Linked DNA regions of Piscinibacter gummiphilus. The protein of the gene in region 2 interacts with the protein of the main gene of each other region in a pairwise test. Links are inferred from orthologs where the notes say so. Each region holds a gene or a part of one and is shown on either strand. Other genes may lie near its edges.

What was found. Proteins that work in one complex are often made in the same cells at the same time.
Region 1: the proteins of A4W93_RS13025 (region 2) and rlmB interact in binary tests that used the Escherichia coli proteins (3 or more experiments, as listed by UniProt). The link is inferred for Piscinibacter gummiphilus from one-to-one orthologs.

Annotation. Positions count from the first base shown.
Region 1 is NZ_CP015118.1:2,129,612-2,133,535, forward strand. The notes cover bases 430-3,413. They hold rlmB (23S rRNA (guanosine(2251)-2'-O)-methyltransferase RlmB), read left to right. Parts: upstream 430-1,544; coding sequence 1,545-2,282; downstream 2,283-3,413. Other genes in these bases: A4W93_RS09680 (response regulator), read left to right, coding at 430-1,149; A4W93_RS09685 (response regulator), read left to right, coding at 1,151-1,516; A4W93_RS09695 (DUF302 domain-containing protein), read left to right, coding at 2,533-3,027; A4W93_RS09700 (chromate transporter), read right to left, coding at 3,018-3,413. In the rest of the region: more of A4W93_RS09680, read left to right, coding at 1-429; more of A4W93_RS09700, read right to left, coding at 3,414-3,557; A4W93_RS09705 (chromate transporter), read right to left, coding at 3,554-3,924. UniProt on the Escherichia coli protein: Specifically methylates the ribose of guanosine 2251 in 23S rRNA.
Region 2 is NZ_CP015118.1:2,915,429-2,919,367, reverse strand. The notes cover bases 585-3,583. They hold A4W93_RS13025 (NAD(P)H-hydrate dehydratase), read left to right. Parts: upstream 585-1,341; coding sequence 1,342-2,826; downstream 2,827-3,583. Other genes in these bases: rnr (ribonuclease R), read right to left, coding at 2,833-3,583; A4W93_RS13030 (FAD-dependent oxidoreductase), read left to right, coding at 585-1,345. In the rest of the region: A4W93_RS13035 (amidase), read left to right, coding at 1-2; more of A4W93_RS13030, read left to right, coding at 2-584; more of rnr, read right to left, coding at 3,584-3,939. UniProt on the Escherichia coli protein: Bifunctional enzyme that catalyzes the epimerization of the S- and R-forms of NAD(P)HX and the dehydration of the S-form of NAD(P)HX at the expense of ADP, which is converted to AMP.

The DNA of each region.
Region 1 (3,924 bases), 790 kb from region 2 along the record:
ACGGACACCCCGTCGGTGAAGGCAGCCTTCAGCCGCGCGGGCGCGCGGGCCTTTCCGCCGGCCGAGCTCGACGCGTTCCCGAACTGGCTGTCCATCGCGGTCGCCGACACCGGCATCGGCATCGCGCGCGAGGACCTCGAGCGTCTGTTCCAGCCCTTCGTGCAGATCGATTCGTCGCTGTCCCGCAAGTACGCCGGCACCGGGCTCGGCCTGATGATGGTCAAGCGACTGGCCGAACTGCACGGGGGGGGCGTGTTGGTGACCAGCATCCCGGGCGAGGGCTCCACGTTCACGGTGGTGCTGCCGTGGCGCGAGCCGAGCGATGAACAGATCCGCCAGGCGCCCGACGTGACGGGCAAGGCCGTGATCGCCGTGCACGCACCGTTGGCCGATGCGCCACTGGTGCTGGTCGTCGAAGACGACGCGCGGGCCGCCACGATGATCGTGAACCACCTCGAAGGGCAGGGCTACCGCGTCGAGCTGGCCCGCTCGGCCGAGGAAGGCCTGCACATGGCCGGACAGCTGACGCCGTCGGTGATCGTGCTCGACATCATCCTGCCGGGCATAGACGGCTGGGACATGCTGCTGAAGATGAAGGAGATCGAGCAGGCCCGCAACATCCCCGTGGTCATCGTGTCGGTCACCGACGAACGCCGGCGCGGGTTCGCGCTCGGGGCCTCGCAGGTGCTGACGAAGCCGGTCGACCCCGACGAACTGATCGCCGCGGTGGCCTCGATCGACCTGAACGGTGACGGGCGGACCGGTGCGAAGGTGCTGGTGGTCGACGACGACCCGAAGGCCGTCACGCTCGTGAGCAAGCACCTGGAGGCCTCGGGCTTCGAGCCGGTGGGCGCCTACGGCGGGGCGGAGGCGCTCGACCTCGCCCGCGGGCAGGCGCCGGCGCTGATCATCCTCGACCTGATGATGCCCACGATCTCCGGTTTCGACGTGGTGCGGGCGCTGCGCGCCGACCCGACCACGGCCGACATCCCGATCATCGTGCTGACGGCCAAGCTGCTGACCGCGGAGGACCGATCGATCCTCGGCGGGCAGGTGCAGCAGGTGCTGGAGAAAGCGGAGTTCCTGCCGGCGAGCCTCCTGGCGGAAGTGCGCCGGGCCCTCGCGAAACGGCGCCGTGTGACGGAGTGACATGATGGCCAGACTGCTCGTGGTGGAAGACAACCCGCAGAACCTCAAGCTCGCGCAGCTGCTGCTGCAGCGGGCCGGGCACACCGTGTTCACGGCGGTCGACGGCGAGTCGGGCCTCGTGCAGGCCCGTGCCGAACATCCCGACGTGGTGTTGATGGATGTGCAGATGCCCGGCATCGATGGCCTCGCCGCGACGCGTCTGCTCAAGGGCGACGCGTCCACGGCCGGCATCAAGGTGGTCGCGCTCACGGCGCTCGCGATGAAGGGCGATGCCGAACGCATCCTGGCCGCGGGGTGCGATGCGTACCTCGCCAAACCCTTCCAGTACAGCGAACTGGTGGCCGTGGTCGACAAGGTCATGGCCTGACCGAGACTCACCCGGCTACCATGCCGGGATGAGCAAACAGATCCTCTTCGGCTTCCACGCCCTGACGGTCCGGCTGAAGACCGCGCCGAAGTCCGTCACCGAAATCCATTTCGATGCCTCGCGCCGGGACCAGCGCATGCGCCAGTTCCTCGACCGCGCGCGTGACGCCGGCGTGCGCCTGGTCGACAGCGACGACGACCGCCTGCAGAAGCTGTGCGGCACCCACCGCCACCAGGGCGTCGTGGCGCGGGTGGAACACGTCGCGATGAGCCACTCGCTCGACGACACCCTCGACGCCGTCGAGGGCGTGCCGCTGCTGCTGGTGCTGGACGGCATCACCGACCCGCACAACCTCGGCGCCTGCCTGCGCGTGGCCGACGGCGCGGGCGCCCAGGCCGTGATCACGCCGAAGGACCATGCCGTGGGGGTCAATGCCACCGTGGCGAAGGTGGCCAGCGGCGCTGCCGAGACGGTGCCGTACTTCATGGTCACGAACCTCGCACGCACGCTCAACGAGCTGAAGGAGCGCGACATCCGCATCATCGGCACGTCCGACCAGGCGACGCAGTCCCTCTACGACCTCGACCTCACGGGCCCGGTCGCGCTGGTGCTGGGCGCCGAGGGCGCCGGCATGCGGCAGCTGACGGCGAAGACCTGCGACGAGCTGGTGCACCTGCCGATGGCCGGCGCCGTCGAGAGCCTGAACGTCTCCGTGGCGAGCGGCGTGTGCCTCTACGAGGCCGTCCGCCAGCGCCGCCAGGGCTGACCGGAAGCCCCTCCGCCGCGCCGCGATTCCCAGCGTCCCTGCGTGCACCAAGGGCATGCGCCCGGGTCGGTTGGAGCCATCCCGAATCCGGTGCTGCGGTGCGGCAGGAGGGGGGGCCCGCGTGCCACAAAAAAAGGCACGCGCACCTCGGATCCCTAGGAAACAAACTTTTACAAGTCGGCAAACAGGAAGCGCTTGATCGGCTTCCTCGGCCACCGTATGGTCCGTACCTCTGCGCGAAGGAGATCTCATGAAGAATCCATTTCGCTTCTGGATGACAGGCGGGGCGGCGATGATCCTTGCGGCCCTGAGCGGTGGAACCCGTGCCGTCGGCATGGAAGAGCGTCCGTCCCACACCCGGGTCAGCCGCTACAGCGTGGAAGAGACCGTGTCGCGCATCGAGGCCTCGGCCCTGCGCCATGGCCTGCCCGTGCTCGCCCGCCTTCAACAGACGGCCCCCACCGGGGCCGAACGCGAACAGGCCTTGCCCCAGCTCGTGATCGTGCTGGAGTCGTCCCAGGGCGGCACGCCCGTGTCCATGGACGGACCCAACGGCCCGCCGGCCCTGCTGCTCAGCGTCACCGTGCGCCAGGGGCTGGGTGGCACCACCGAGGTCTGGTTCTCCGACGGGGCGTTCGACGAGATCCCCGATGGCATGACGCCGGAAGTGCGCCACGACCTGGCCGACCTGCCCATCGTGGTCGATGAAGCCTTGGCAGCCGATCCGGCGGCCACTCAGGCGTAGCCCGCCGCCCCTGCCACCGCGCCCAGTGCCACCAGCCACATCGGGCTGAGGCGCGTGCGGGCCATCACCACCGTCGACAGGCCCACCAGCAGCATCGCGCCGGGGCTGTCGCGCGCCGGTTCGGTCAGCACCCAGCCGGTGGCCAGCAGCAGCCCGAGCGTCAGCGGGGCCAGGCCCAGCGTGAAGGCGCGCACGCCGCGGGTCTCGCGGCGCGAGCGGCCCCATCGCGTGGCCCACAGCGCGAGCGTGGTGGACGGCAGCATGATGCCGGCCATCGTCACGAACGCGCCCGGCAGGCCCGCGACGTTGTAGCCCAGCACGGCGACGAACAGCACGTTGGGGCCCGGCGCGGCCTGGGCGAGGGCGACCGAGGCGGTGAACTGCGCGTCGGTCAGCCAGTGCTGCTCGCCGACGAGGTAGCGGTGCATGTCGGGCGCGGTGGTGATGGCGCCGCCCACGGCGAGCAGGCTCAGCATCACGAAGTGCAGGAACAGCGGCAGCAGGTCGGCCGTGTGGAAGGGCACCGTCATGGCCGCAGCTTCCACCAGGCGAGCCCGATCGCGATCGGGCCCAGACCGGCAAGCACCCACGCGAGCGGCCATCGCATGCCGACCACGAGCCCCACGGTGAGGGCCCCGAGCGCCAGGCAGGTCGTGAGCCCGAGCGGGTTCTTCTTCAGGCTGCCCACGAGCTTCCACGCCATCGCGAGCACGAGGCCGGCGGACACCGCGCCCATGCCGCGCAGCGCGCCGCTCACGCGCGGGTCGTCCGCGAAGCGGCCGTAGAGCATCGCCAGCGCGAGCATCAGCACGAGCGGCGCGGCCAGCATGCCGACCAGCGCCGACGCGGCGCCGCGCCATCCGAAGAAGCGGTCGCCGATCATCAGCGAGATGTTCA
Region 2 (3,939 bases):
GATGCGGGTCGCCGTGATCGGAGCCGGCGTCGTCGGCGTCACCACCGCATACGAACTCGCCGCCGACGGCCACGAGGTGGTCGTGTTCGAGCGCCGCGGCAGTGTCGCGGTCGAATCGAGCTTCGCCCAGGCCGGCCTCGCGTCGCCCGGGGCCGTGGGTCCCTGGACCGGCCCGGGCTCGGCCGGACGGCTGCTGCGCACGCTGACGGACCGCCGCAACCCGTGGCGCGTGGGCGCGAACGCCGGCGCCTGGGGCTGGATGTGGCGCTGGTGGCGCGCCGGCAAGCCCGCCGCACACCGCACGAACCAGCTGCGCATGCAGCGCCTGGCCGCCTACAGCCGCGACCGCCTCCACGGCCTGGCCGCGTCGCTCAAGCTCGACTACGAGCGCAGCGACGGCCACCTCGTGCTGTTGCGCACACGCAAGGAGCTCGACCAGGTCCAGCCCGCGCTGGGGCTGCTGACGGAACAGGGCATCCGCTTCGACACGCTCGACGCGGCGGGCTGCCTCGCCGTGGAACCCGGCCTCAACACCGAGACGCCACTGCACGCGGGCATCCACCTGCCGGCCGACGAGGTGGGCAACTGCCGGCAGTTCGCGCTGCTGCTGCGCGCCGCGGCCGAGCAGATGGGTGCGGAGTTCCGCTTCCATTCGACCGTGCAGTCGCTCGAGCCGGGCCGCCGCCCGGTTCTCACCGTGATGCACTCGCCCCACGAGGAGACGACGAGCCGCATCGCCTCGCACGGCGACACGCCGAACACCCCCGCGTTCCAGCCCACCGTGCCGCTCGACGGCCCCGTCGATGAAACGTTCGACGCCGTCGTGGTGTGCGCCGCGCTCGGGTCGAACCCGCTGCTCGCGCCCCACGGCCTGAAGCTGCCGATGGCCGCGGTGTACGGGCAGTCGGTCACCACGCCCATCCGCCACCACGAGGCCCACCCCGACATCGGCCCGAAGTCGGCCGTGACCGACCACCGGCACCGCGTGGTGATCAACCGGCTCGGGTCGCGCCTGCGCGTCTCGGGAGGCGCCCGCATGGGCCCGCCGCCCAAGGGCGGCCACACCGACGAACTGGCGCGGCTCTACCAGGTGCTCGACGACTGGTTCCCGGGCGCGGCCCGCGTGAGCCAGGCGCAGCGCTGGAGCGGCGCGCGCCCGATGCTGCCCGACGGCCCGCCGGTGCTCGGCGGCAGCGGCATCCCGGGGGTCTGGCTGAACCTGGGCCACGGCGGCGCGGGCTGGGCGATGGCCTGCGGCTCCGCGCGCCTCGTGGCCGACGCGCTGGCCGCGCGGTCACCCGAGGTCGAGATCGACGGCCTCGGCATCGAACGGCTCGCACGATGAGCCGGCTGCGGCGCCTGCGCCCTCTCCCGCAGCGCGAGCCGCTGTTCGGGCGGGAGGCCACGCGCCGCGTCGAGGACGCGGCCCAGGCGGCGTTGCCGCCCTTCACGCTGATGTCGAGGGCGGGCCGCGCCGTCGCGGCGCTCGCGCGGGCCATCGCCCCCCACGCGCGACGCGTCTGGATCGCGGCAGGCCCGGGCAACAACGGCGGCGATGGCCTGGAGGTGGCCGTGTTGCTGCACGAGGCAGGGATCGCCGTCGAGGTCACGCTGCTCGCGGATCCTGCCCGGCTGCCGGCCGATGCCCGCACGGCCCACCAGCGCGCGGTGGCGGCCGGCGTGCCCATCGGCACCGGCCTGCCCGCACCGCTCGGCCCGCAGGACCTCGCGATCGACGCCCTGCTCGGCGTGGGCGCCACCCGTGCGCCGGCCGGCGACCTCGCCGCGCTCGTGCGGCACCTCGACGCCCAGCCGTGCGCCGTGCTGGCCATCGACCTGCCGTCCGGGCTCGACGCCGACACCGGCCAGCCGCTCGGCCCCGACTGCGTGCACGCCACGCACACGCTGAGCCTGCTGACGCTCAAGCCCGGACTGTTCACCGGCGCGGGCCGCGACCACACCGGAGAGGTCTGGTTCGACGACCTCGACACCCCACGGGGGAACGAGCCCGCCACGGCCTGGCTGCCGGCGCCGCCGGTCGCCACCACACGCCAGCATGCCCAGCACAAGGGCAGCTTCGGCGACGTGCTGGTGGTGGGCGGCAGCCACGGCATGGCCGGGGCCGCGGTGCTGGCCGCCCGCGCCGCGCACGCGGCGGGTGCCGGGCGGGTGCACGTGGACCTGCTCGACGACAACGCCTTCACACACGACCTCGTGCGGCCCGAACTGATGTTCCGCCCGTCCGAGCGGCGCGCGGCGCTGCCCGCCTCGGCCACGGTGGTGGCCGGCTGCGGCGGAGGCGACCCGATCGCCGCCGCCCTGCCCCGGCTGCTGACCGTGTCCGAACGCCTCGTGCTCGACGCCGACGCGCTGAACGCGCTGGCCACGGACCCGACGCTCCAGGCGGCCCTCACGGCCCGCGGTGGCCTCGGCCTCGGCACGGTCCTCACGCCGCATCCACTCGAAGCGGCACGGCTCCTCGGCACCGACACGGCCACGGTGCAACGCGACCGCCTCGCGGCCGCGCTCCAGCTCGCCCGCCGGTTCGCGTGCGTGGTGGTACTGAAGGGCTCCGGCAGCGTCGTCGCGTCACCGGACACGGCACCGGCGATCAACCCGACCGGCAACGCGGCCCTGGCCACGGCGGGCACCGGCGACGTGCTGGCGGGCTGGATCGCAGGCCTGTGGGCAGCCCACGGCCTCACGGCCGTGGAAGCCGCCGAACGAGGCACGTGGCAGCACGGCGAGGCGGCGGACCGCAGCCCGCTCACCCCGCTGCGGGCGGCGGACCTCGTCGAGGCCCTGCACGCCCTGTCGCGCCGCTGAAACGCCTCAGCGACGGCGCGGCGCCTTGCCCCCGGCGGTCTTGCGGGCCGCCGACTTGGCAGCCTTCACCGGATGGCCGGCCGCGCTCGTCTTGCGCGCCTTGGTGGCGTTCTTCACGGCACGGTCCGTCTCCTTCACCGACGCGAGTTCGGCGACGGCGCTGGCGTGTTTCTCGGCGGCCTTCTCGCCCCGGCGGGCACGCGGGGCCGTCGCGGGATCCTCGCCCTCGCGCACCATGCGGAAGTCGATCTTGCGACCGTCGAGGTCGACACGGATGACCTGCACGCGCACGCGCGCGCCCACCGTGTAGCGCACGCCGGAGCGTTCGCCGCGCAGCTCCTGGCGCACCTCGTCGAACTTGAAGTACTCGCCACCGAGTTCGGTGATGTGGATCAGTCCTTCGACGTACAGCGAGTCGAGCGTGACGAAGAGGCCGAAGCTCGTGACCGAGGTGACGGTGCCGGCGTACTCCTCGCCCAGGTGCTCGCGCATGAAGCGGCACTTGAGCCACGCCTCGACGTCGCGCGAGGCCTCGTCGGCCCGGCGTTCGTTCGCGCTGCAATGCGCGCCGGTGACCTCCCACTGCTCGCCTTCGGCGTGCGCACCCTTCTTTGCCTTCGCGGCCGTTTCGACGGTGCCGGTGACGAGGCTGTAGCGCTTGCCCGCGAGCAGCGCCTTGATCACACGGTGGACCAGCAGGTCGGGGTAGCGCCGGATGGGGCTCGTGAAGTGCGTGTAGGCCTCGTACGCGAGCCCGAAGTGCCCGCTGTTCGTGCCGGTGTAGATGGCCTGCTGCATCGAGCGCAGCAGCATCGTGTGGATCTGCTGCGCGTCGGGCCGGTCCTTCGTGGCGGCGGCGATGGCCTGGTATTCGCCGGGTTCGGGGTCGTCGCTGATCGAGAGCCCGAGGCCCAGGGCCTTCAGGTAGTTCTGCAGCAGCGTCTTCTTCTCGGGCGTCGGGCCTTCGTGCACGCGGTACAGCGACGGGTGCTTGTTCGTCGCGATGAAGTCGGCCGAGCACACGTTCGCCGCGAGCATGGCCTCCTCGATGAGGCGGTGCGCATCGGTGCGCGTGCGCGGGACGATCTTCTCGATGCGGCCGTTGTCGTCGCA